3 regions of the Microbacterium proteolyticum genome follow, and region 1 is predicted to be linked to each of the others. Evidence: predicted binding sites of a transcription regulator. Region 1 holds the regulator's gene; each other region holds the start of a gene.

Region 1 (7,011 bases):
CTTGTTGCGCTTGATCTGCGACTTGATGTTCGCCACGTTCGACGGTCTTTCGTTTGAGTGAGTGTTGGAAGTGCCGGCCGAGCGGTAGAGGGGCGCTGTACCGGCGATCGTGGAGGTCGGGAAAAACCCCACACGCAAGCCAAGGACCGAGTCTATCAGGTCGTGGCTTCCACCGTGGTGAGCGCCACGTCGAGCAGCGCGTTGAACACCCGCGGGCGCATCGCCGTGACGAGGTGCGTCGTGCGGGGCACCACGATCAACTCCGCATCCCGCGCGATCGACGTGAAGAGCTTCTCATTGGCCCGCAGCTGATCCCACTGCCCGTTGACGAACCACATCGGCACGTCGATCCGACGCAGGGCCGCCAGCAGGTCGAGCACCGACAACGACGCCAGCGCGGTGTCCTGCGCGTCGAAGGCGTATCCGCCCGCACCGAAGTCGTGCCGCGTCTCGGTGGGCAGCGTCCGGTTGAGCACGTAGTTGGTCAGCCCGAGGCCCCGATCGGGCAGGCCGTCGAACCGCCGCGCGAGGAAGCGGTACGCCGCGAGCCCGACCCCGCGCGGGATCGAGGTGCAGGACGCCGCGATGAACGCCGCGACCGGCGGGGGATCCTCGCGCCCGACGTAGTCGATGCACAGCAGCCCGCCCATCGAGTGCCCGACGAGGAGGACGGGACCCCGGGTCGCGGCATCCTGAACCGCTCTGTCGATCGTCGCGAACGCCTCGTCGAGCGTGAAGACCTCGCCGCGGCGGGTTCCGTGCCCCGGCAGATCCACCGCGGTGACCGGGTTGCCGCGTTCCCGCAGGTGCTCGACCTGGGCCCGCCACATGGTCGCGGACGTCCGGATGCCGTGCACGAGCACGACCTGGACCGTCATGGCATCCAGCCTACGAACATCGCCTTTGCAGCGGCTCGGGACGGGGATGTCGCCGGTCGCCCGTAGAATCGACGGAACATGTCACCGCGCGCCCTGAAGCCCCTCGAGCCGTCCGCCACCCCGCCGGCGCAGATCCGCAACTTCTGCATCATCGCCCACATCGACCACGGCAAGTCGACGTTGGCCGACCGCATGCTGCAGATCACCGGCGTCGTCAGCGACCGCGACATGCGCGCGCAGTACCTCGACCGCATGGACATCGAGCGCGAGCGCGGCATCACGATCAAGTCGCAGGCGGTGCGGATGCCGTGGGCGATCGACGGCGAGACGTTCGCCCTGAACATGATCGACACGCCCGGCCACGTCGACTTCACGTACGAGGTCAGCCGCTCGCTCGCCGCGTGCGAGGGCGCGATCCTCCTCGTCGACGCCGCGCAGGGCATCGAGGCGCAGACGCTCGCGAACCTCTACCTCGCGCTCGAGAACGATCTGACGATCATCCCGGTGCTCAACAAGATCGACCTCCCGGCGGCCGATCCCGAGAAGTACGCGGCCGAACTCGCGGGTCTCATCGGCGGCAAACCGGAAGACGTGCTGCGGGTGAGCGGCAAGACGGGCATGGGAGTCGAAGAGCTGCTCGACCTCATCGTCGAGAAGATCCCGGCCCCGGTCGGCAAGGCCGACGCCCCGGCCCGCGCGATGATCTTCGACTCCGTGTACGACGCGTACCGCGGTGTGGTGACGTACGTCCGCATGGTCGACGGCGCGCTGTCGCCGCGCGAACGCATCCAGATGATGTCGACGACAGCGACGCACGAACTGCTGGAGATCGGTGTCTCGAGCCCCGAGCCGGTGCCCACCAAGGGTCTCGGCGTCGGTGAGGTCGGCTACCTGATCACCGGTGTGAAGGACGTGCGGCAGTCCAAGGTCGGCGACACGATCACCAACCACCGCAAGCCCGCCACCGAGGCCCTCGCCGGATACACCGACCCGAAGCCCATGGTCTTCTCGGGCATCTACCCGATCGACGGCAGCGACTACGCGGAGCTGCGCGAAGCCCTCGACAAGCTCAAGCTCTCCGACGCCTCGCTGCAATACGAGCCCGAGACCTCGGTCGCGCTCGGCTTCGGCTTCCGCGCCGGCTTCCTGGGGCTCCTGCACCTCGAGATCATCACCGAGCGCCTCTCGCGCGAGTTCGGCCTCGACCTCATCACCACCGCCCCGTCGGTGACGTACGAGGTCACCACCGACACGGGCGAGACGGTCTCGGTCACCAACCCCAGCGAGTACCCCGACGGTCGCGTCGCCTCGGTGTCCGAGCCGATCGTGAAGGTCGGCATCCTGCTGCCGAAGGACTACGTCGGAACGGTCATGGAGCTGTGCCAGTCGCGCCGCGGCACGCTGCTCGGCATGGACTACCTCAGCGAAGACCGCGTCGAGCTGCGGTACAACATGCCGCTCGGCGAGATCGTCTTCGACTTCTTCGACCATCTGAAGAGCCGCACGCAGGGCTACGCGAGCCTCGACTACGAACCGGCCGGTCAGCAGACCGCCGACCTGGTCAAGGTCGACATCCTGCTGCAGGGCGAGAAGGTGGATGCCTTCAGCTCGATCGTCCACCGCGAGAAGGCCTACGCGTACGGCACGCTGATGGCCGAGCGCCTGCGCAAGCTCATTCCCCGGCAGCAGTTCGAGGTGCCCATCCAGGCCGCGATCGGTGCGCGCATCATCGCGCGCGAGACCATCCGCGCGATCCGCAAGGACGTGCTCGCCAAGTGCTACGGCGGTGACATCACCCGTAAGCGCAAGCTGCTCGAGAAGCAGAAGGAAGGCAAGAAGCGCATGAAGATGGTGGGCCGCGTCGAGGTGCCGCAGGAGGCGTTCATCGCCGCCCTGTCCGGCGACGTCGAGACCAAGAAGTAGCGCTTACAACCGAGAGGGGTGGATCATGCGCCGGCAGAACTTCACCGACGACACGGTCGACTACGCGGCGGTCGGCGCCACCCAGGCGCACGACCTGATGCAGTATCCGCCGGAGCACTCGGTGCCCGCCGAGGACGCGTGGCGGATCGGCAGCGGCGAGGAGCGGTTCGTCGCGGCGGGCGAGCTCCTGCTGTCGTGGGCACCACTGCGGTCCGAGGAGCTGAGCATCAGCGACGTGCGCCCGGCGGCCGACGGCGGCTACTCGGGCGTCGGTTTCGATGCGGAGGGCGCCCCGATCGCTCCCAGCCGTCTCGAGTCCGAGCAGCGGTTCGCCGCCGACGGGACGCCCTTCGTCCGCCCCGGCACGAGCGTCCGCGTGCACGGCAAGGTCGACGGCCACCGCGCCGACGCCCACCTGCGCGTGATCTCGGTGTTCGAAGAGCCGCGGCGCGTGGGCTACATCCTCGGCACCGTCGGACACTCGATCGTCAGCGGCGAGGAACTGTTCTCGGTCGAGTGGCGCAACAACGACGAGGTGTGGTTCGTCGTGCGGGCCTTCGACCGCCCCACGGCGCCGTCGTACCGGGTCTTCCTCGGTCTCGTGCGCCGTCGCCGGCGGGCGCTGTTCCAGCGGTACCTGCGGGCGATCTCGCCGCTGTACACCTCCTGATGGGCGGACCGCTCCCACTCGGCGATCCGGCCCCCGTCGACGGGCGACTGCCCGACGACCTGCCGCTCGATCCCGCCGCCGACTTCGGCGTGTACCTGCACGTCCCGTTCTGCCGGGTGCGCTGCGGCTACTGCGACTTCAACACCTACACGTCGAGCGAGCTCCGCGGTGCGCGCCAGGAGGACTTCGCCGACACGCTGGCCGCCGAGGTGCGCCTGGCGGGCGGGGTGATGGATGCCGCGGGCGGGCGGCGTGCGGCATCCACCGTGTTCTTCGGGGGCGGCACCCCCACGCTGCTGCCGCCGGGGGATCTGGCACGGATGCTGGGGACCGTGCGCGACGAGTTCGGCATCGCCGACGGTGCCGAGGTGACGGTGGAGGCGAACCCCGACACCGTCGACGACCGCGTCGCCGAGACGCTGGCGGCGGCGGGCGTGACCCGGCTGTCGATCGGGATGCAGTCCGCGCAGCCGCACGTCCTGGCGGTGCTCGACCGCACCCACGACCCGCGCAACGTCGCGACGGCGGTCGCGTCGGCTCGCCGCGCGGGCCTCGACGTGTCGCTCGATCTCATCTACGGCGCGCCGGGGGAGTCGCTCGACGACTGGCGCGCGTCGCTCGAGACGGCGACGGCGCTGCGGCCCGATCACGTCTCGGCGTACGCGCTGATCGTCGAGGACGGCACGAAGCTCGCCCGGCAGATCCGCTCCGGCGTCGTGGCGATGCCGGATGACGACCTGCAGGCCGACATGTACGAGCTCGCCGACGACCTCCTCGGCGGTGCCGGCTACGACTGGTACGAGGTGTCGAACTGGGCGACCGACACGGCCCGCCGCTCGCGGCACAACCTCGCATACTGGCGCGGCACCGACTGGTGGGGCTTTGGCCCGGGCGCGCACAGCCACGTCGCCGGACTCCGGTGGTGGAACGTGAAGCATCCCGCGGCGTACGCGCAGCGCCTGGCCGCGGGGGAGTCGCCGGCCGCGGCACGCGAGCGGCCGGACGAGACCGCACGGCGCCTCGAGTCCGTGCTCCTGCGCAGCCGGATCCGCGAGGGGTTGCCGGTGTCCGAACTCCTCGGCGCGGGCCGGAAGGCCGTGGCATCCCTCATCGCCGACGGCCTCGTCGAAGGGCAGGATGCCGTGCGCGGGCGCATCGTGCTCACGCGTCGGGGCCGGCTGCTCGCCGACGCCGTCGTCCGCGCCCTCACCGCCTGAGCGCGCTTCCGGCTCCACGGCGGGCGGGTGCTCTAGAATTGGCACTCAGGTGACCGGAGTGCCAGGAGGAGGGAGCCGGCCATGGTGTCCGAACGCGGCTTGCAAGTGCTCCGCGCGATCGTCCAGGACTACGTCGACACGCGCGAACCCGTCGGCAGCAAGGCGATCGTCGAGCGGCACGCCTTCGGGGTGTCGGCGGCGACGATCCGCAACGACATGGCGCTGCTGGAGGACGAAGACCTCATCGTCGCTCCCCACACGTCGTCGGGGCGCGTGCCGACCGACAAGGGCTACCGCGTCTTCGTCGACCACCTCGCCGAGCTCCGCCCGCTGTCTTCGGCGCAGCGGAGCGCCATCACGTCCTTCCTCGACGAGGCCGGCGACCTCGACGACCTTCTCGCGCGGACGGTGCGCGCGCTGACGCAGCTGACCGGCCAGGTCGCGATCGTGCAGTATCCCTCGTTCGCCCGCGCGAACCTCTCGCACGTGGAGCTGGTCGCCCTCGGCGGCCCCCGTGTGCTCGTCATCCTCGTCACCGACACCGGCCGCGTCTCCCAGCGGATCGCCCTGGTCCCGTTCGAGCCGTCCGAGGGCGACATCGTCCAGCTGCGGGCGCGGGTGGGCGCGCTGCTCGTGGGCCGCAGCGTCGCCGACTGCGCGCAGACGGTCGCGACGACCGACGCGCCGCGACCCGGCAATGCGCTCGACGCGATCGCAGACGCGGTGCTCCGCGTCGTCGGCGAAGAGCTCGAGGAGTTCCGTCAGGACCGCCTGGTCATGGCGGGCGCGGCGACCCTCGCCAAGCGCGAATCCGACTTCCGCGGCAGCATCTACCCGCTTCTCGAGGCCATCGAGGAACAGGTCACGCTGCTGCGGCTCATGACCGAGATGGTGGCCGACGAGCAGGGTCTTTCGGCCAGCATCGGCCGCGAGAACGAACCGTTCGGTCTGGTGGAGGCATCCGTCCTCGCGAGCCGGTACGACGGTTCCGCGGGCGGCGCGCGCGTGGGCCTGCTGGGCCCCATGCGCATGGACTACTCCTCCAACCTCGCGGCGGTCCGCGCCGTCGCGCACTACCTCACCCGGATGCTCGAAGACGACGACACCGCTCGTTGACGAGAACCGCACGGAAACGGAACGACCCCGCGTGAGCGGGCAGGAAGGCGATTGTGGCTGACCACTACGAGGTCCTCGGCGTCGCGCGCGACGCCGGCCCCGACGACATCAAGCGTGCGTACCGGCGTCTCGCGCGCGAGCTCCACCCGGACGTGAACCCCGGCGAGGACGCGTCCGAGCGGTTCAAGCTCGTCACCCACGCCTACGACGTGCTGAGCGATCCCGAGCAGCGTCGCCGCTACGACATGGGCGGCGACCAGAACCCGTTCGGCGGCGGCGGAGCGGCCGGCTTCGGCGGCTTCAGCGACATCTTCGAGACGTTCTTCGGCGGCGCGCAGGGCGGGGGCGGGCGCGGCCCGCGTCCCCGGTCCCGCCGCGAACGCGGGCAGGACGCTCTGGTCCGCGTCACGCTCGAGCTCGGCGACGTCGTCTTCGGCGTGCACCGCGACCTCGAGGTCGACACCGCGGTCCTGTGCGAGACCTGCCAGGGCGCGTGCACGCAGCCCGGGACGAGCGAGGTGACCTGCGACATCTGCCACGGGTCGGGGCACGTGCAGCGCACGGTCCGCAGCCTCCTCGGCAACGTCGTGACGAGCCAGCCCTGCAGCGTCTGCCAGGGCCACGGCACGACGATCCCGTACCCCTGCGGAACCTGCCAGGGTCAGGGGCGCGTCCGCGCCCGCCGCACGGTGTCGGTCGACATCCCCGCCGGCGTCGAGACGGGCCTGCGCCTGCAGCTCCCCGGCTCGGGCGAGGTCGGTCCCGCGGGCGGCCCGAACGGCGACCTCTACCTCGAGATCACCGTCGAGTCGCACGACGCCTTCAGCCGCGAGGGCGACGACCTGCTCGCGACCCTCGAGGTCTCGATGCCGGATGCCATCCTCGGCACCGCCACGACGATCGAGTCGCTCGACGGCAGCGTCGACCTCGAGGTGCGACCGGGCGTGCAGTCCGGCGACGTGCTGACGATCAAGGGCCGGGGCATCACGCCGCTGCGCGGCAGCCAGCGCGGCGATCTGAAGATCGGCGTGCACGTGGTGACCCCGACGCGACTGGACCACAAGGAGCGCGCCCTCATCGAGGAGTTCGCCAAGCGCACGAAGGCCCCCCAGCCGCGCCTGGCCGAGCACCAGCAGGGCCTGTTCTCGAAATTCCGCGACCGCTTCCGGCACTGATCGTGGCGCTGCACTTCGTCACGGACGACGCG
Region 2 (7,011 bases), 930 kb from region 1:
AGGCCCACGGCGCGGCGAGCGCGGGAGCCGGCAGCGCGAGGGTCGGGAACGAGGGGAACAGACCGAAGCTGACCAGGAACGGCACGATCGACAGCGGCGTGGACTTCAGCCCCGCGTTGTAGGCCCAGGCCGAGGCGAGCGCGAGCGCGTGGGCGGCGACGAGTCCCGGTCCGAGCGGCGCCGAAAGCGCGAGAGCCAGGGCGAGGGATGCCACCGCCACCCCGAGCGCCCGTTCCGGGGTGAGCGCTCCGCTGGCGACCGGCTTGTCGGTGCGTCCAACGGCGACGTCGCGGCCGGCGTCGATCGCGTCGTTCGACAGCCCGACGGAGACCTGACCTGCGAACACGGCGACGACGAGCAGCAGCAGACGCCACGGCTCGAGACCGGCGGCGACGCCGAGCGCCAGCGACAGGGTCGTGACGACGAGCGTCGGTCCGGGATGCGTCGCACCCCAGAGCGCCCGCACGAGCGGTGTCTTCGCGGGGGCATCGGGCACGTGACGACGGTACCGCCTCCCGCGCGCCCGGGGCGGGCGGCCCGTCACGGCCCCAGGGAACTATCGCCTCCAGGAATAGCGGCGCTCGGAAGCAGCAGCGCTCGGAAACAGCAGCGCGCTCGAGGTCAGCGGCAGGCCCGAAGTCTGTTCCGTGCTCACGGACCCGCCGTCTCGTCATCATCGACCCGCTTCTCCCAGGGGAGTGGGTTGGGTGCGAATCGAACACTGGCGGGTGGGACGGCGGAGGGATACGGATCGGGGTGGTCGGTGTAGACGCGGCCGGTGGGTGAGGTCCATTCGAGGAGTCCGTCGGGGAGCTGCGTCACGCTCCAGCGCGTGAACTGCTTCTGCGTGTGGTGCCGTTGGCACAGGCAGGCGAGATTGCGGACGTCGGTGGTCCCGCCGTGCGCCCAGTCGGTGGTGTGGTCGATCTCGCAACGGATCGCGGGAGCAGTGCACCCGGGCCATCGGCAGCGGCGGTCACGGGCACGCAGGTGCCGGTCGATCGCGGTGGTGCGGTGGTAGGTGTCGGTGTGCAGGACGGCGCCGGTGACGGGGTGGGTGATCACCCGATCCCAGGGGACGCGGGTGGCCTCGGCGAGGCGCCGTGCGGTTTCCGCATCGATGGGACCGCGGCCGACGAGCTCGGCCGGAGCCGCGTTCTCCCCTCCCGGCGCGAGCATGGTCATGGCCGGCACGACGACCTGGACCCTCGCGCGGATCTTGCCGAGGGTGCCGGGTCCGTCGTCGGGTCGGGTGGGGTCGAGAGTCGGGTCGCCGGTGAGGAGCATGTCGGCGAACACGTCCGCCCGCACCTGGTCCATCGTGCGCGTATCCGGCTTCGGGAGGACGGGACCGGCGACCGGGTCGCCGTCGACGGCACCGTCACCGCTCGCCCGGCCCGTCGGCGACGGAGTCCCCCCTCGGGTGACCCCGCCCGTCGAGGCCATGTCGCCGGAGGCGGCATCGCCGAGTGCGTCGCCCGCCTTCGCGTCCCGCGCCGCGTCCACGATGACCCGGGCCTGCTGCGTCACCCGGTCGTGGATCGCTTCGGCGAGCACGGTCGGGAGGGTCGCGATCAGATCCGACATGCCCTCCGCCGCCGGGACCACGCGCACGCACCGCAACTCGCGCGCGGCCCGGTGGCGCTCGGTGACCGTCCGCGGATGCAACCTCTGCGCGGCCACGGCGAGCCGGCTCTTCAACCGGCCCGGACTGGACGCCTCCCCCGCGAGGGACACGGCCTCGGCATCGAAGACCGCCCTCCGTTCCACCGGCAGCCCCGCCCCGGCGTCCGCGATCACCCGCACATACCGCCGCGATATCGCCCCGCTCTCCCACGCCGCGACGGTTCGCGGGAACGACTCCACCAGCGTCATCGCGTCGTCGATGTCGCGCTGCACCGTCCGATCCGACCCCCGGCACGCGGCCGCCACCTCGGACGCCACCTCCCGCAACGCCATCTCCGCGGCTCGCACCGACGCCCGTGTCGTCGCCGCGGCATCCAGCGCGAGTCGTCCGACCGCGGCCAACGCCCGTACGCGCGCGACCTCCGCCGACGCGACCGCAGCCTCGGCGACGACGACATCCGCGACCAGACCCGCCAACACCCCCACGTCGATCGCCACGACCCTCGACCCGGACGGCTCGGGCGAAACATTCGAAGACATATCCGAACGCTGAACGAAACCCACGACGTTTCCCAGATCAGGTGGCAAATCTGTGAACAACTTCCGACCTGCGAGACCTGTGCAGAAGGGGCGCACGGCCCGCGACATCGCAGCGACGACGCGGCGCCCACCGCGCGCCCCGACGACGCGACGACCGCCACGCAACACGCACCTGAACTCTTGGCACTCTCCCTACGAGAGTGCTAATCTGACACCAAGTTGAGCGACAGAGGCTCAACTTCAATGAACCTTCCGGATGCCGCATCCGGACCGATCGAAAAGGAGAACGACCATGGCCACCTACGACCCCTTCCGCGACCTCGACCGCCTCGCGTCGACGCTCCTCGACGCCCGCCGCGGCGGACCGCGACGCATGCCGATGGACCTGTACCGCGACGGCGACCACTACGTCCTGTCCGCCGACCTTCCGGGCGTCGACCCGGGCTCGGTCGACATCGACGTCGACGGTCAGCTGCTCACGATCCGCGCCGAGCGCACCCTCGCCGCGGGTGACGACGTCAAGTGGATCACGCGCGAGCGAGAGACCGCGTCGTTCGTCCGACAGCTGAACCTCGGCCAGGGCATCGACACCGAGCGCATCAGCGCCGCCTACCGCAATGGAGTGCTCTCCGTCACGATCCCCGTGAGCGAGAAGGCGAAGCCGCGTCGGATCGCGGTGTCCACCGACGACGCCGGCGACGTGATCGAGGCTCACGAGAGCACCCCGCAGCCGATCGAGCAGTGAGCACCCCGGAGGGGGCGGCCGACGGGTCGCCCCCTCCGCCCGTGTCAAGGCCCTCGGCGATCCGGAGCGCTGCCCGCAGAGTGCTCCGGTGTCCGCGACCCTCTCCCCCCACGATCCGCCGGCCGCCATCGACGCCGATGACGTGCCCGCCCTTCCCTTCACTCCGCGCGGCCCGGTGAGCGCCGCCGTCCTGCACCACCTCGGCGTGGGCGCGGCGACGAACCACACGGTCCTCGCCGACGCGGCCGCCGCCGCGTCGCCCGACGTCGAGACCGACGACGACCTTCAGCTCGCCCTCTTCGCGCTGTACGCCTCGGCCTACGGGTCGGTCTCGGCGTTCGACCCCGAGCTCGAGTGGGAGCCGTCGCTCATCGCCACCCGCGGCGTCATCGAGCGGGCGTTCGAGGCCGCGCTGCGAGCGCGTATCCTCCCGCCCGAACTCCCGGCGGCGACCGCGGATGCCGTGGCCCGCGCGCTCTTCACCCTGACCGCCGCCGACGGCGGTCCGAGCCTCTCGCGCCACCTCGCGAAGAAGGCGACCCTCGACCAGGCGCACGAGTTCCTCGTGCACCGCTCGGTCTATACGCTGCGGGAGGCCGATCCGCACTCCTGGGCGATCCCGCGCCTGGCCGGACGCCCGAAAGCCGCGCTCGTGGAGATCCAGTCCGACGAGTACGGCGGCGGCAACCCCGAGCGCGTCCACGCCGAGCTCTTCGCCCGTGCCGTGCGCGCGGCCGGGCTCTCCGACGCCTATGGCGCCTACGTCGACGACGTGCCCGCCGTGACCCTGGCATCTCACAATGCGATGTCGATGTTCGGCCTCAACCGGCGCCTCCTCGGCGCGATCGTCGGACACCTCGCGGCGTTCGAGATGACGTCCTCGATCCCGAACCGCCTGTACGCCGAGGGATTGCGTCGACTGGGCTTCGATGACGACGTGTGCGGCTACTTCGACGAGCACGTCGAAGCCGACGCGGTGCACGAGCAGATCGCGGCCCGCGACCTCGCCGGCACCCTCGCCGAGGACCGCCCCGATCTGCTCCCCGACATCCTGTTCGGCGCCGCCGTCTGCCTGAGCGTCGATGGTCGCGTGGGCGAGCACCTGCTCGATGCCTGGGGGCGTGGCGCGTCCTCACTGCGCCCCGAGGACGCCCGGTGACCGCCGAGCGTCCGCGCATCACGGCCTATCCCGACGGTCCTCTGCTCGTGCGCGGAGACGTGGACCTGCGCGACGCCGACGGCGCCCCGATCGATAAGCGCCGGCGCACGGTGGCGCTGTGCCGGTGCGGCCTGTCCACGATCAAGCCGTTCTGCGACGGGACGCACAAGCCCGCCGGGTTCCGCACCGACGACTGACCCATCCGTCGCGGACGGTCCGCGCGACCCGGCATCCTGAGCCCGATCGCCCACGCCGGAGTCGTTCCCGCCGACGGGGATGCCGTCACTTCGCCGCGCGCTCGCCGTCCACGGGCCGGGAGAGTTCGGCATCCAGCGCGTCGACGAGGCGCGCGAAGGTCTCGTCCACCGACTCGGGCTGACGGAAACCGCCGACCCTCTCCAGATCGGTGAACCCGTGCAGAGCCGAACGGACGTACCGGATGCGGTGGACGTCGGCCGCCCCCGCGCCGTACCCGGCGAGCGCCCGGGTGATCTCGTCTACGACCTCGGCCGCCGCCTGCTCCCACTCGGGACCGGTCCCCCCGCGCTGGGCGAGTTCGTACATGCCGGGACGCTCGCGTGCGAAACCCCGGTAGGCCGCGGCCAGCGCCGCGAGGGCGTCGCGGGACGACACCCCGCGCGACGATCGCGCGAGGGCGTCGCCGAAGGCGCGGGTGGCGGCGAGCGCGAGGCGATCCGTCAGATCGCCGAGACCGCCGACGTGCTTGTACAGGCTAGGAGCGGCGACGCCGAGGGCGGCGGCGACGCGGGAGAGCGTCAGGGATGCCACTCCTTCGGCGTCGACGAGCTCGGCGGCGCGGCGGACGACGACGTCGGCGTCAAGACCGGCCCGCGGCACCGGTCACCTCCGCGAGGAGCATGAGCACCCGGTCGGCGACGACGTCGGGAGCCTCGAGCATCGGCGCGTGGCCCACGCCGGGGACGAGCTGGACGTCGGCGGAGAGCTCGCCGGCGAGCCAGGCGGCCTCGGCGGCGGGGTCCTTCCAGTCGGGGTCCGCCTCTCCCATCAGGACGAGCGCGGGAGCGGTGACGCGCGGCAGGAACGGCGCGACGACGGAGTGATCGACGCGCGTGGTGCGGGAGAACGCCCGCCACCGTCCGGGCCGCGCGAGTCGGCGCGACAGGTGTGCGGCCCGTTCGCGCGCACCGACGCCGAGTCCCGGCCACAGCGACGCGGAGTAGCCGCGCCAGACGGCCGGCCCCCAGGGACGGGCGAGCAGCACGCGCAGGAGCATCCCGAGCGCGGCGTTGCCGTTGCGGGCGAAGGGCCCGAGCAGCACGAGGGCGCTCACAAGATCGGGGCGCTCGCCGGCCGCGATGATCGCGGCACCGGCGCTCATCGAGGCCCCCGCGATCACCGCCGGTCCCTCGCCGAGACGCTCGATCACGGCCACGAGGTCGTTCGCGGTCGCACGGTCGCCGTACTCGGCGAAGCTCGTATCGCTGTCGCCGTGCCCGCGCAGATCGACGAGCGCCACCCGGTACCCGGCCGATACGAGCCGGTCGGCGAGGGGCCCGAACGCGTCGCGCTCGTCGCCCATCGCGGGCGAGCACGCCACGAGGGGGCCCTGTCCGCGAACCTCGACGGCCAGTCGCCCGCCGCCCACCTGCACTTGGCTAATGTCCATAGCCATAAGCTACGCCTATTAGCCAGTAACGGCAAGCGCCGATCGCGGCAGCCTCAGAGGTCCTCCGGCGCGAGGTCTCCCTGGCCCTCCTCGCCGAGCTCGACCACACCCGGATCCTGGCCCTGCGAGTCAGTGCCGGTGGACTCCGGGTGCACGTCCTCCAGCGGGATGTCGGCGTCGTCGGCCGGGATCTCGGCCGGATCGGCACCCGTCGCCGTGGCGGGGTCGAGGTCTGCGGGATCGACGCCCTCGTCGAGTGCGGTCGTGGCATCCCACTCCGCCTGTGCAGGATCCAGCGTCGGGTCGGGCTCGATCGAGGTGTCGCCGTCGCGCAGAGGCTGAACGCCGGCCACGCCGTCGGAGGCGGCCGGGATGGTCTGGTCGGAAGAAGTGTCGCTCATGGGTGTCCCTTCGATCGTGCGTGCGTCGGGCGCACGCGCCGCCACGACGGGCGACTCCCCCATCCCAGCCTCCGGCCACACCGACCCACGCCCCCCTTGACAGCGCGCCCGCCCCCCGCGCGCTCCCCCGGTTTCGCTCCGAGGCCGAATCCTCGCGCGGCCCGTCCCGCGGCACGTCCGACCTCGACGGCGGGGGCAAGATAACCGGGATGCCGCGGACCGCACACCGCGGAGGAGGGTCGCATGGGGGAAGTCCTCACCGTCAACGCCACCGGCGCTCGCGACGTCGAGACGGTGTGGCAGCAGTTCATCCCCAGCGCCCGACTCGAGCACGTCGATCCGCTGCGCGTGCGGTTCCGCTGGACGTCGATCGACACGGGGGCGTTCTCGCTCGTGCAGTACTCGCTGCGCGCCGACGTGCGGTCCTCCATCCACCTCGACGACCAGATCATGGCCTGCCAGCTCGCCGCCCTCGACGCCCGCATGACGACGGAGGGTCATTCGCTCGACGCCCGGCAGCCGTGGATCACGGGCGACAGGGCGATGCAGGCGCGCTGGAGCGGCACCGGGAAGGTGCGGGCCTTCCTCTTCGACCGGACATCGGCCGAGCGGATCGCCCGTGCGGTCTCGGGCGAAGACCGCCTCGTGCTGCGCTCGATCGATCCGGTCGCGCGCGACCGCACCCTCGCCGCACAGTGGGAGCGCAGCTTCGGGTACGTGGCATCCGCCCTCGCCGTCGGGCACGAGCAGCCACTGATCGCCGCCGAGCTGGAACGGCACGCCCTGATCTCCACGCTCACGACCTTCTCCACCACCTACCTCGAGGCCCTGGACCGCACCGCCCAGCGCGCGGCCGCACCGCGGACCGTCCGACGGGCGCTCGCGTTCATCG
Region 3 (7,011 bases), 570 kb from region 1:
AGCGAGACTCAGCATGTGGGCGACGCCGGAGGCGACGGCCTCCTGCTCCCACGCGGGGATCTTCTTCGAGCTGAGATCGGCGACCACGGCGATGATGAGCGGTGCGCGACGCGGCTTCGAGGACAGGCCCTTCTTGCCATCCGCTCGATTCAGGGCGCGCGCGAGCACGTCGCGGTCGGCTCCGCGGATCTCGATGAGCCGCCACGGACGCAGCGACTTGTGGTCGGCCACGCGACCGGCCGCCGCGACGAACGCCTCGAGCTCGGGTCCGGTGGGGGCGAGATCGGTGACCTTCGACCACGACCGGCGGTCGCGCATCGCCTCGAGCGCGCTCATGCCTCGTCGACGGGGGTGAAGTTCAGCGACAGCGAGTTCATGCAGTAGCGGTCACCGGTGGGCGTCCCGAACCCGTCGGGGAAGACGTGGCCCAGGTGCGAGCCGCAGTTCGCGCAGCGCACCTCGGTGCGCTGCATGCCGTGGCTGTTGTCCTCGATCAGTTCGACGGCCTCGGGGCGCACCGACTCGTAGAAGCTCGGCCACCCGCAGTGCGAGTCGAACTTGGTGCCGCTCTGGAACAGCTCGGCGCCGCACGCGGCGCACGCGTAGAGGCCGGCGCGGCTCTCATCGAGCAGCTCGCCCGTCCAGGCGCGCTCGGTGCCGGCCTGGCGCAGGACCGCGTACTGGTCGGGCGTCAGCTCTGCCCGCCACTGGTCGTCGGACTTTTCGACGGCGTAGGTCATGGATGGTCTCCTTCGTCCCCTCCATTGTCTCGTGTCCAGGACGCGCGATGCCCGTGGCGCGATAATCGCGGGGTGGACCAGGATGCCGTGACCGCCGTCGTCGACCGCTACGGGCGGTTCGCCCGCGACGAAGCGCGCGGCCGCTCCCGCGTGTACCAGGACTGGGCGCGACGGGTCGAGATCGATCCGGATGTCGCCGAGGTGCTGGCGCGGATCCCGGACACGCATCGCCAGCCGCCGCTCGTCTTCGCGGTCATGCGTCTGCTCGGCGCGCCGATGGAGACGGGGGATCGATGGGCCGCGTGGGTCGTCGCGCACGCCGACGCGATCGTCGACGAGTGCACTGGGCGGACCCTCCAGACGAACGAACCGCTGCGATGCGCCGCGCTGCTGCCGGCGCTGTCGCTCATCGAGGGGCCGATCGCGCTGATCGAGATCGGCGCCAGTGCGGGACTCTGCCTGTACCCCGACCGGTACTCGTACCGCTTCCGCGCCTCGGACGGCGCCGTGCAGATCCTCGACCCGTCGGACGGACCGAGCCCGGTGGTGCTGGAGTCCGAGATCGAGGGCGACCCTCCGCTGCGCCTCCCCGAGGTCGTGTGGCGGGCGGGGATCGACCTCGAGCCGCTCGACGCGCGGGATGCGCGCGATCGCGCCTGGCTCACCGGGCTGGTGTGGCCGGGGGAGGAGGGCCGCCGCGAGCGGATCACCGCGGCCCTCGACATCGCCGCAGGCGATCCGCCCCTCCTCGTCGAGGGGGACGGGGCCGCGGCGCTCCCGGCGCTCGCGGCGCTCGCCCCGCGCGATGCGACCCTGGTCGTCACCACGCCCGGTGTCCTCGCGCACGTGCCGCGGCGTCACCGCGGAGACGTCATCGCGGCCGCGCGTGCCGCGGGGCGGTGGGTCACCCTGGATGCCGCGGGCCTCCACGATGCGTGGAACGAGACGCCCGACCTCCGTCCGGGGGGCTTCGCGCTCGCGCTGGACGGGGAGGTCCTCGCCAGCGTCGACCCGCTCGGAGCTTGGGTGGCGTGGCATCCGGGATCCGCCTTCCGCGCGCAGTAGCGTGAGGTCGTGCCTCTCTCCGACCGTGACCGCGCGTTCCTCGCGTTCGAAGGTGAGTGGCGTCGCCACGGCGGCGCGAAGGAAGAGGCGATCCGCGCGGAGTTCGACCTCGCGCCCGCCCGGTACTACCAGCTGCTCGGGCGTCTGCTCGACGACCCAGAGGCGCTGGCGCACGACCCGATGCTGGTGCGGCGCCTCCGCCGCCGCCGGGACGAGGCCGCCGAGCAGCACCGCACGCGCCTCGGGCGCACGGCGTCACGCTGATCGGACGCTGGGGAACCGACCGGTAACATCGTCCAATGCCCAGATCGACCTTCCCGCGGGATCGCTTCGACGACCTTCCGGACGGTGACGGCCGCGTCGGCGCCCACCGGGCGGAGCGCCCTCGCTCGCGCGGGTGGCTCGTCTTCCTCTGGGCCGCGCTGGCAACGATCGTCCTCATCGTCGTCGGGATCTTCGGGGTGCTCGTGGCATCCGGGCGGATCTCGTTGTCGTCCGATCCCGAGCCGACGCCGACCGTGGCCGAGACCACTCCGCCGGCCATCGACACCTCCTACTCGGTGGTCGTCCTCAACGGCACCGCCGACGAGGGCCTCGCGGGCAACCTCCGGGATCAGATCGTGGCCCTCGGGTGGTCGGGCGACGCCGTCCAGACGGGCGACTCCGACACGACCGACTTCGCCACCACGACCGTGTACTACAAGAGTTCGGCGGACGAGCAGGCCGCGCTCGGCCTCGCCGCGGCGATCGGAAGCGCGGAGGTCGCGCAGAGCGACTTCCTCCAACCCACCGACGATCCGAACACCGCCGACGACGAAAGCGCCGAGAAGCGTCTGGTCGTGGTGATCGGTCTCGACAGGGCGGCTCAGCCCACCCCCTGAGCCCTTGCGGCCGTCCGGTGTTTCCGCGGCGTAAAAAGTTGGATGCCGCCGTGTCAACAATGGCCTCCCGGGCCGGAATCACGCGGCTCCCCGTGCTTACGATGACCACGTCGTTCAGCAACAGGAGAGTTCGCATGGCCCAAGGCACCGTCAAATGGTTCAACGCCGAGAAGGGTTACGGTTTCATCACCGTGACGGACGGCCAGGACGTCTTCGTCCACTACTCGAACATCGAGATGTCCGGCTTCCGAGTCCTCGAGGAAGGACAGGCCGTCGAGTTCACCGTCGGGTCCGGTCAGAAGGGCCCGCAGGCCGAGTCGGTTCGCCTCATCGCCTGACCGCCTCTCACTTTCCCGCACGCCGCGGTCCCCGTTCACGGGGGCCGCGGCGTCGTCGTGTCCGGGGGTGTCGTGTGGCTTGCACTCACCAGGGGCGAGTGCCAGAATGAATTAGCACTCGCTTTCGTCGAGTGCCAAAAACTGGAAGTCACCCGTCCGGGAGGGACGACAAACTTATGGCAAAGATCATCGCTTTCGACGAAGAGGCCCGTCGCGGTCTCGAGCGCGGCCTCAACACCCTGGCCGACGCCGTCAAGGTGACCCTGGGCCCCCGCGGTCGCAACGTCGTGCTCGAGAAGAAGTGGGGCGCCCCCACGATCACGAACGACGGTGTCTCGATCGCCAAGGAGATCGAGCTCGACGACCCGTACGAGAAGATCGGCGCCGAGCTGGTCAAGGAGGTCGCCAAGAAGACCGACGACGTCGCCGGTGACGGAACCACCACCGCGACCGTCCTCGCTCAGGCGCTCGTGCGCGAGGGTCTGCGCAACGTCGCGGCCGGCGCCGACCCCATCTCGCTCAAGAAGGGCATCGAGAAGGCCGTCAAGGCCGTGACCGACGAGCTCCTCGCTTCGGCCAAGGAGGTCGAGTCGAAGGAGCAGATCGCCGCGACCGCCTCCATCTCGGCCGCTGACCCCGCGATCGGCGAGCTCATCGCCGAGGCGATCGACAAGGTCGGCAAGGAGGGCGTGGTCACCGTCGAGGAGTCCAACACCTTCGGCACCGAGCTCGAGCTCACCGAAGGCATGCGCTTCGACAAGGGGTACATCAACCCCTACTTCGTCACCGACCCCGAGCGTCAGGAAGCGGTCTTCGAAGACCCGTACATCCTGATCGCGAACCAGAAGATCTCGAACATCAAGGACCTTCTGCCCATCGTCGACAAGGTGATCCAGGAGGGCAAGGAACTCCTCATCATCGCCGAGGACGTCGAGGGCGAGGCTCTCGCGACGCTCGTGCTCAACAAGATCCGCGGCATCTTCAAGTCGGTGGCCGTCAAGGCGCCCGGCTTCGGCGACCGTCGCAAGGCGCAGCTGCAGGACATCGCGATCCTCACCGGCGGCCAGGTCATCACCGAAGAGGTGGGCCTCAAGCTCGAGAACGCGACCGTCGACCTGCTCGGCCGTGCGCGCAAGGTCATCATCACCAAGGACGAGACGACCATCGTCGAGGGTGCCGGTGACTCCGCGCTGATCGAGGGTCGCGTGACCCAGATCCGCCGCGAGATCGAGAACACCGACAGCGACTACGACCGCGAGAAGCTCCAGGAGCGCCTCGCCAAGCTCGCCGGTGGCGTCGCCGTCATCAAGGCCGGTGCCGCGACCGAGGTCGAGCTCAAGGAGCGCAAGCACCGCATCGAGGACGCCGTCCGCAACGCCAAGGCCGCAGTGGAAGAGGGTGTCGTCGCCGGTGGTGGCGTCGCGCTCATCCAGGCCGGCAAGACGGCTCTGGCGAACCTCGAGCTCGTCGGTGACGAGGCCACGGGGGCGAACATCGTCCGCGTCGCCATCGAGGCTCCGCTCAAGCAGATCGCCCTCAACGCCGGCCTCGAGCCCGGCGTCGTGGCCAACAAGGTCTCCGAGCTCCCCGTGGGCCACGGCCTCAACGCCGCGACCGGCGAGTACGGTGACCTGTTCGCGCAGGGCATCATCGACCCCGCCAAGGTGACGCGCTCCGCGCTGCAGAACGCCGCATCGATCGCCGGTCTCTTCCTCACCACCGAGGCCGTCGTCGCCGACAAGCCCGAGAAGGTCGCCGCTCCCGCGGGCGACCCGACCGGCGGCATGGACTTCTGATCCACGCCTGAGCGCTGAAAGAACGCCCCCTCCTTCGGGAGGGGGCGTTCTTTCGTCGGGGCGCGAGCCGCGGGCGGCTTCGGTCGGTGTTGACTTGGCGCGAATGTACGCATGGGCAGGGTCGGCGCGGGCATTCGCCCGAAGTCAGCGGAGCGCGGCGCGGGCCAGCGCCGCGCTGCGGGGGCTACTCGTCGGCGATCTCGGGCCGAAGGGCCTCGGGGAGCCGCTCGAGCGGCTGCGTCGTGATGAGCGCGTGCTCGCTGGCATCCCGACGCTCCGCGAGCGGCAGCGACACCCGGAAGGTCGCGCCACCGCCGGGGGTGTCGGCCACCTCGACCTTCCCGTGCAGCAGGTCGACGATGGATGCCACGATCGACAGGCCGAGTCCGGAGCCGCCGGTTTCGCGGGTGCGCGAGGTGTCGGCGCGCCAGAAGCGCTGGAAGATCTGCTCGCGGATCTGCTCGGGCACACCTTCGCCGTGGTCGATGACCTCGATCCACCCCATGTCGGTCTCGGCATCCACCCCCACGCGCAAGCCGATGGGGGAGTCGTCCGGAGTGAACCGGCGGGCATTGCCGAGGAGGTTCGCGACGACCTGGCGGACGCGGTTCTCGTCACCGAGGACGATCGGTGCCAGGCTCGTCACCCGCCGCGGCTGCGCGGTCGCGTCGACCGGGCCCTTCGGTGCCGGCTCGGTCTCCGCGGTGTCGCCGGCGTCGCGTCGACGCCGGAGGCGGGAGAGCGTCGCACCGGCGATCGCCATCGCCGAGGTGGTCGGTGCCGTCCGTCGTCGGCCGGGCGTCGCCGCACCGTCCTCGGCGGGGAGTTCGGGATCGAGCGTCATGACGGGCAGGACGATGGCGGCGCGGCTGGTCGTGTCGTCGACGGTGACCTCGCGCTGCGGGGAGGTCACGCGGAGGTCGAGCGCGGCATCGCGGGCGATGGGACGCAGGTCGAGGGTCGTGATCGCCACGTCGCGTCTCTCATCGAGGCGCGCGAGCGCGAGGAGGTCTTCGACGAGGGCCCCCATGCGGATGGCTTCCTTCTCGATGCGCTCCATGGCCTGGGCCACGTCCTCATCGGATCGGATCGCCCCCATCCGGTACAGCTCGGCGTACCCGCGCATGGTCACGAGCGGGGTGCGCAGTTCGTGGCTCGCGTCGCCGATGAACCGGCGCATCTGCCGGACCGTGGCATCCCGCTGATTCAGGGCGCCGTCGATGCGCCCGAGCATCGCGTTGATCGCCGCCTTGAGTCGGCCCACCTCGGTGTCGGGGACGATGTCCGTCAGACGCTGGCTGAAGTCGCCCGCGGCGATGTCCATGGCCGTCGTCTCGACCTGGCCGAGGCTGCGGAAGGTCAGCGTCACCAGGGCACGCGTGAGCAGTGCGCTCGCGATCAGGATCAGCAGCGCCACGAAACCGTAGATGCCGACGTATGCCGCCACGATCCGGTCGGTCGGCGCCAGCGGTTGGATGACCATCTGGGTGTAGAAGCTGTTGTTGCCCGGTACCTGCAGCAGACCCACCCGCGCGATGAAGTGCTGCCCGGAGACCGGGTCGTCCAGGTCGATGCGACGGTCGACCTGGCTGTAGGTCTGCTCGACCGAGAAGGTCTCGGGCAATTGCGGCACGGTCTTCATCGCCGTGCCGTTGTAGAACGCCACGCGCTGCCCGTCAGGACCGTAGACGACGACCATCGAGCCGATCTGCGGGGCGTTGTCGACCTGCGTGAAGGTGAGCTGCCCTTCGACGTCGTTGGTGACGAAGATGCTGTTGGCGATGTTGCCCGCCGCCTGCTGGCCCAGCTGTTCGTCGAGGTTGTTGATGAGCGTCGTACGCAGGAACACGAGCGTGCCGATGCCGGCGGCGACGAGCCCGACGGCCAGCAGCGTCACCGTGACGCCGGTGACCTTCGTGCGAAGGCTCAGCCGGCGCCACCAGTGCGTCAGTGCATCGTCGGAGTTCTCCAGGATCGCTCTCCGCTCAGGCGGTCTTGCCGGACTTCAGCATGTAGCCGAATCCGCGCTTGGTCTGGATGAGCGGCTCCGAGGAGTGCGGGTCGATCTTGCGGCGCAGGTAGGAGATGTAGCTCTCGACGATGCCCGCGTCGCCGTTGAAGTCGTACTCCCAGACGTGGTCGAGGATCTGCGCCTTCGAGAGCACGCGGTTCGGGTTCAGCATCAGGTAGC

What was found. The regulator HrcA, encoded in region 1, represses chaperone genes, less so after heat shock. The targets are predictions, from matches to a motif close to TTNGCACTCGNNNNNNNCGAGTGCNAA.
Region 2: P8R59_RS01290 (Hsp20/alpha crystallin family protein) is a predicted target of HrcA. The motif match lies at 2,347-2,373, and genes of this name have one in related genera.
Region 3: groL (chaperonin GroEL) is a predicted target of HrcA. The motif match lies at 3,136-3,162, and genes of this name have one in related genera.

What each region holds. Positions count from the first base shown of each region.
Region 1 is NZ_CP121274.1:3,009,648-3,016,658, reverse strand. It holds gene rpsT (30S ribosomal protein S20) at 1-36, opposite strand, end outside; gene P8R59_RS15105 (alpha/beta hydrolase) at 156-878, opposite strand; gene lepA (translation elongation factor 4) at 957-2,801, shown strand; gene P8R59_RS15095 (DUF1990 family protein) at 2,827-3,471, shown strand; gene hemW (radical SAM family heme chaperone HemW) at 3,471-4,688, shown strand; gene hrcA (heat-inducible transcriptional repressor HrcA) at 4,770-5,804, shown strand; gene dnaJ (molecular chaperone DnaJ) at 5,858-6,979, shown strand; gene P8R59_RS15075 (16S rRNA (uracil(1498)-N(3))-methyltransferase) at 6,982-7,011, shown strand, end outside.
Region 2 is NZ_CP121274.1:103,587-110,597, forward strand. It holds gene P8R59_RS01280 (UbiA family prenyltransferase) at 1-496, opposite strand, end outside; gene P8R59_RS01285 (HNH endonuclease signature motif containing protein) at 652-2,166, opposite strand; gene P8R59_RS01290 (Hsp20/alpha crystallin family protein) at 2,459-2,911, shown strand; gene P8R59_RS01295 (iron-containing redox enzyme family protein) at 3,087-4,070, shown strand; gene P8R59_RS01300 (CDGSH iron-sulfur domain-containing protein) at 4,067-4,267, shown strand; gene P8R59_RS01305 (TetR/AcrR family transcriptional regulator) at 4,353-4,928, opposite strand; gene P8R59_RS01310 (alpha/beta fold hydrolase) at 4,909-5,718, opposite strand; gene P8R59_RS01315 (sugar ABC transporter ATPase) at 5,772-6,119, opposite strand; gene P8R59_RS01320 (helix-turn-helix transcriptional regulator) at 6,363-7,011, shown strand, end outside.
Region 3 is NZ_CP121274.1:3,583,987-3,590,997, reverse strand. It holds gene P8R59_RS18030 (nitroreductase family protein) at 1-336, opposite strand, end outside; gene msrB (peptide-methionine (R)-S-oxide reductase MsrB) at 333-740, opposite strand; gene P8R59_RS18020 (DUF2332 domain-containing protein) at 813-1,805, shown strand; gene P8R59_RS18015 (DUF3263 domain-containing protein) at 1,815-2,069, shown strand; gene P8R59_RS18010 (LytR C-terminal domain-containing protein) at 2,105-2,686, shown strand; gene P8R59_RS18005 (cold-shock protein) at 2,821-3,024, shown strand; gene groL (chaperonin GroEL) at 3,201-4,820, shown strand; gene P8R59_RS17995 (sensor histidine kinase) at 5,005-6,717, opposite strand; gene P8R59_RS17990 (response regulator transcription factor) at 6,806-7,011, opposite strand, start outside.